Regions from separate parts of the Halomonas sp. AOP5-B2-8 genome, predicted to be linked through region 2. Evidence: predicted binding sites of a transcription regulator. Region 2 holds the regulator's gene; the other holds the start of a gene.
The links. The regulator PhoB, encoded in region 2, activates phosphate uptake and scavenging genes when phosphate is short. The targets are predictions, from matches to a motif close to TGTCATANNNNTGTCANA.
Positions count from the first base shown of each region.

Region 1 (3,053 bases), on a different contig from region 2:
ACCATGTTTCTGATTTGCCGTCATTGTGAAAATGAAATACGCGGGTGTGTTCCAGCAACCGGCCAATAATGGAACGCACGCGGATATTGTCTGACACGCCGGGCACGCCGGGTTTCAGGCAGCACATGCCACGAATAATCAGGTCGCACTCTACGCCCGCTTGGGAGGCGCGATAGAGTGCTTTAATTAATTTAGGCTCGGTTAACGAGTTGCATTTGATAATGATGTGTCCGCGTTCTCCTTGACGCGCAATGTGCGCTTCACGGTCAATCATTTCGACTAACCGCTCGTGCAGCGTAAAGGGGGCGTGGAGCAGCGTATCAATTTTACGCGCGCGGCCCATTCCCGAAAGCTGCTGGAACACTTTATGTACGTCAGCGCACAGCAATTTGTTCGCGGTCAGCAGGCTATAGTCGGTATAGAGCTTGGCCGTTTTGGAGTGATAGTTGCCGGTGCCAAGGTGCGCGTAGTAGCACAGTTCGCCCTTTTCACGGCGCACGATATGCAGCATTTTAGCGTGGGTTTTATAGGCCATAATGCCGTAAACGACGATGGCGCCGGCTTCTTGAAGGCGTGAAGCAAGCTGCAGGTTGTCGGCTTCATCAAAGCGTGCTCGCAGCTCAATCACCACGGTGACCTCTTTACCTTGGCTGGCCGCCTCCACTAGTGCACTCACAATAGGCGAGTCTGCCCCGGTGCGGTAAAGGGTCTGCTTTACCGCCAACACATGGGGGTCGCGAGCCGCTTCGCGCAGCAGGTCTTCAATCGGTGAAAATGACTGAAAGGGATGATGCAGCAGAATGTCGTTCTTCGCGATGGCATCAAAAAGACTGCCTGCCTTGAGTGCTTTGGGAATGCTGGGAATGAACGGGCGATAAAGCAGCTCAGGGCGGTCAACGTCGCCTAAGGCTGACATCATGCGCGTTAAGTTGACCGGACCTTTAACGCGGTACAAATCATCATTTTCAAGCTCAAACTGGCGCAGCAGAAAATTGGCTAAGCCATCCGGACAGTTGTCGGCTACTTCCAGCCGTACGCCACTGCCATAGCGCCGCGCCAGCAGCTCACCGCGCAGCGCTGAGGCTAAGTCAGACACTTCTTCGGGGTCGACGCTCATATCGGCATTGCGGGTCAGGCGGAATTGATAGCAGCCGCGTACGCGCATGCCGGGAAATAGCTCATCGGCGTGGGCATGAATCATCGATGATAAAAACACATACTCTGAAAAGCCTTCTTCGCATAGCTCCTTGGGCAGTGCCATTAGCCTTGGTAGCGAGCGCGGAGCAGGCAAAATCGCCATGCCGCCTACGCGGCCAAAGGCATCCTTGCCTTCCAGTTCAACAATGAAGTTGAGGCTTTTATTTACCAGCCGTGGGAAAGGGTGCGACGGGTCAAGGCCAATCGGGCTGATGACCGGCATAATCTCGTTATCAAAAAAGGCTCTGCCCCAGGCTTGTTGCGCTCTGGTCCACTGATCTCGCCGGCGAAAACGTAGCCCCTGAGCTTCCAGTGCGGGCAGCAGCATTTCGTTGAGAATTTGATATTGTCGGACAATTTGCGCATGGGCGAGCTGGGATATTTCCGCTAGTACTGCTTTGGGCAACCGGCCATCGGCTGCCGTGGTTGTATCGCCCAAGGCAATTTGATGTTTGAGGCCTGCGACGCGAATTTCGAAGAACTCATCCATATTAGAGGAAAAAATAAGCAGGAACATCAGCCGGTTGAGTAACGGATGCGCATCGTCTAGCGCCTGTTCCAATACGCGGATATTAAACTGTAAATGCGACAGCTCGCGGTTGAAGTAGAGTTGGGTGTCGTCAAGATCGGTTTCAGGCAGCGCTTCACGCGCCTGGACGCCGGTGGGCGTACGATTTATACGTAGCGGCATATCGCCGTCGCTGCTGGTTTGATCGGTAGGTGATAATGGTGGACTGGAAACGTGCTCGTCCATGGTGGATCTCCCCGCGTCGATGGCTCGAACGTATCATAGCCTGATACTGATAGATCAGCGCAGTATGCGGGGAGAAGATGACAAATACGTGTCACTGGATTGTCATCTTGTTCAACATCATGCCAATAAGCGGCTTAGCGACGCTGTACTTCATTAGCCTTGCTGCAATAGCCGGGCCGCCTCAAGTGCGAAATAGGTCAAAATGCCGTCTGCCCCGGCGCGCTTAAAGCACATCAGTGACTCTAGTATGACGGGTTCTGCTTCCAGCCAACCGTTGTCGAAGGCTGCGCGATGCATGGCGTACTCACCGCTGACTTGATAAGCAAAGGTGGGAACCTTGAGTTCATCCTTTACCCGGCGCACCACGTCTAAATAGGGCATGCCTGGTTTGACCATGACCATGTCGGCGCCTTCGCTGATGTCCATGGCCACTTCATGCAGCGCTTCATCGCTATTGGCGGGGTCCATTTGATAGGTGCGCTTGTCCGCTTTGCCCAGATTAGTGGCCGACCCAACCGCATCCCGAAATGGCCCATAGTAGTGCGATGCATACTTCGCGCTGTACGCCATGATCCGCACGTTGTGTAAGTTTTCTTGCTCCAGTACTTGGCGAATTGCGCCAATGCGTCCATCCATCATGTCAGAGGGCGCCACCACGTCGGCACCGGCTTCTGCATGGGAAAGCGCCTGTTTCAACAGCGTTTCTACGGTGCGGTCGTTTTGCACGTAGCCTTGCTCATCTAAAATGCCGTCTTGACCATGAATGGTATAGGGATCAAGCGCCACATCCGTAATAATACCAAGCTCAGGCAGCGCTTCTTTTAGCGCGCGCACGCTACGCTGCACCAGTCCGCTGGCGCTATAGGCCTCTTCGGCTAGCTCACTTTTTTGCTCAGGGCCGACGACCGGAAACAGTGCCAGAGCGGGAATGCCCAATGCAAACGCTTCGCGAGCTTGCTCAATGAGTAGGTCGATTGAAAGCCGTTCCACGCCGGGCATCGAAGCTATGGGTTCACGCTGATTTTTACCTTCAAGAACAAAGACCGGCAGTATGAGATCGGAGGGCGTCAGCGTTTTTTCTTGCATTAAGCGGCGTGAAAAA
Region 1 covers NZ_JBQSVS010000008.1:30,827-33,879, reverse strand. Annotated here, with positions in the region: gene ppk1 (polyphosphate kinase 1) at 1-1,951, opposite strand, end outside; gene hemB (porphobilinogen synthase) at 2,105-3,053, opposite strand, start outside.
Region 1: ppk1 (polyphosphate kinase 1) is a predicted target of PhoB. The motif match lies at 2,041-2,058, and genes of this name have one in related genera.

Region 2 (3,053 bases):
TATTTATCCGTTTATGAAGCGCTATACCCACCTTCCTCAGGTCGTGCTGGGCGCCGCCTTTGCTTGGGCGATCCCCATGGCGTTTGGCGCTGTGCTGGGCTATGTCCCGCTGGAGGCTTGGCTATTGTTTTTTGCTAATGTGGTTTGGACCGTGGCGTACGATACCCAGTACGCCATGGTGGACCGCGACGATGATTTAAAAATCGGTATTAAATCGACAGCCGTGCTGTTTGGTAATGCGGACCGCGTCATTATTGCTTTATTACAAGTGGTGACGTTGCTGCTATTAGCATGGGTAGGGTGGCGAGTGGGTCTAGGCGGTTTTTTCTGGTTAGGACTCGCGGGAATGGCGGCCACTTTTCTGCATCAGCAGCGGTTAATTTTTCACCGTGCCCGAGATGCGTGCTTTCAGGCGTTCCTCAATAATTTTTGGTCAGGTTTGTTTATTTTCGCGGGTATTGCGCTAAGTTGGTGGCCTGTGGCGGGCTAATAATCGCCGCTGTCATGTAACTGTCATCAAGTCATGGTGTTATCGTCATCGATATGTCATTGAGCTATTTTTCATTGAATTAGCTCTCTTTGCACCCCTTGAGGCTCTGGTATGACTGCCAAGACCGTTTTGATTGTCGATGATGAGGCGCCGATCCGCGAGATGATTGCGGTAGCGCTGGAAATGGCTGACTATCGCGTGCTCGAAGCGGATAACGCTCAGGATGCTCATGCTTTGATCGTCGACCACCAGCCTGATTTACTGCTGCTTGATTGGATGATGCCTGGCACCAGCGGTATCGAGCTTGCTAGGCGCTTAAAGCGCGAAGAAGCCACTGCTGAAATTCCCATTATTATGCTGACCGCTAAAGGCGAAGAAGATAATAAGATTCAGGGGCTTGAAGCTGGTGCCGATGATTATATTACCAAGCCTTTTTCGCCTCGCGAGTTGGTGGCACGGCTTAAAGCCGTTTTGCGTCGTGCAACGCCGCGTGGTGTTGAAGACCCCGTAGAGGTTAATGGACTGCTGCTTGATCCGGTGAGTCATCGTGTCAGCACTGATGATAAGGCGCTTGAGATAGGCCCAACGGAATATCGTCTGCTGCAGTTCTTTATGACGCACCAGGAGCGCGCTTACACGCGCAGCCAGCTGCTTGATCAAGTGTGGGGTGGCAACGTGTACGTTGAAGAGCGCACGGTAGATGTACATATTCGCCGGTTGCGTAAAGCGCTAGGCGAACCCCATCAAAATCTGATTCAAACGGTTCGGGGCACCGGTTACCGTTTCTCTTCACGGGTATAAATGTGCGCTTATGGAGCCGTGAACTGTGGCAACTGGCCTGGCTAGCCACGCTGGGGACAAGCATTGGCTGGCTATTGGATGCAGCGGGGCTGGGGCTGGCTTCTGGATTGGCAGTGTATCTGTTTTATCAATTGCGGCAGCTGCGCGCGCTGTATCGATGGCTAACCCTGCAACCCCATGATGAACCACCTGCTGCCCAGGGGATATGGGGCGAACTGTTTGATCGCTTATATCGCTATCAAAAAAGCCAGCGCATTACACAAAGTCGGCTGCGTGCCACTTTGGCGCGTATTCAAGAGTCGTCAGAGGCGATGCGCGATAGCGTCGTTATGCTTGACCGCCACGGAGATTTAGAGTGGTGGAACAGCGCTGCAACCACGATGCTTGGGCTGCAAACGGCCCATGACCGTGGTCAGCACATTACCAATTTACTCCGCGATCCGGGCTTTATAAGCTACTTCAACGCCCGTCACTATAGTGAACCGCTAACGCTGACATCACCCATTGATGAGCGATGCATTCTGCAGTACCAAATTACCCTGTACGGCGACGATGAGCGGCTAGTGATGGCGCGAGATATCACGCGTCTGCATCGTCTGGAGCAGATGCGCCGTGATTTTGTGGCCAATGTATCCCACGAGCTACGTACCCCTCTGACCGTGCTTTCTGGCTATTTAGAAACCTATGGCGATCTTGCCGAGCAGCTACCTCCGCGCTTAGGTAAAGGTATTCAGCAAATGCAGGAGCAGACGCAGCGAATGCAGAGCCTGGTCAATGACCTATTGCTGCTGTCCCGGTTAGAAATTGACCAAAGTGGTAAGGATCATCAGCCGTTGTCGCTGGGCTCTTTGCTACAGAGTGTTCGTGAGGATGCGCTAGCGCTATCGGATCAGCGGCATACCATCACTATTGCGCTTGACAGCAAGGCACGTCTGCTAGGAAGCGAGCAGGAAATGCGCAGCGCGATTTCTAATCTCGCGTTTAACGCTGTTCGCTACACGCCGCCAGGGAGCCACATCACGTTGCGCTGGAAAGATAACCAAGCTGGCGGAGCCTGTATTGACGTTGAGGACAACGGCGAGGGAATTGATCCTGTGCACATCCCTCGGCTGACCGAACGCTTCTACCGCGTTGATAAAGGGCGTAGCACGACGACGGGCGGTACTGGTTTGGGCTTGGCAATTGTCAAACACGTGCTGCTACGCCATGATGCTCAGCTATTGATTGAATCTCACCCGGGTAAGGGTGCTTTATTCCGCTGTACATTCTCCGCTTCGCGTCTTAGCTAGCCCTAAAATGCCTGCTGCACAATATTTGTAGAAGTGTGCAATATTGGCATGTAAGATTGGTAAAACTTTACTCATGTGTCATTTTTACACACTATTTGGGTGCGCTTTATCGCTAATTAAGATTTATTCCGTAATCTTATTTTTTATAAGTTTTTGATAATTATTGTTTTTATTTTATTATATTAGATTTTGGCATGTCTGCTGCAGCGAATATAAGTAAGTAAGAGAGATGACCGCAGGAATTGCTGGCTGAACTTAGCCTTTCTTTCTTAGTTAAGCGGTTTAAACAGCGATCGGAGGTGGAATATGATGTCCAAGGAATTACTCAAGAAAGCTGGCATTCTAGGTTTAACGTTTGGCTTGATGGCTAGCCCGCTAGCGTTCGCAGAATCTGAGCAAAGTACATCTATTGATCAGAACCAAGATATTACTGCGGATGACGAGGCGATGGATCCGCAGGGTACTCACACGGA
Region 2 covers NZ_JBQSVS010000006.1:135,503-138,555, forward strand. Annotated here, with positions in the region: gene ubiA (4-hydroxybenzoate octaprenyltransferase) at 1-490, shown strand, start outside; gene phoB (phosphate regulon transcriptional regulator PhoB) at 602-1,291, shown strand; gene phoR (phosphate regulon sensor histidine kinase PhoR) at 1,294-2,580, shown strand; gene ACT3RP_RS14900 (hypothetical protein) at 2,887-3,053, shown strand, end outside.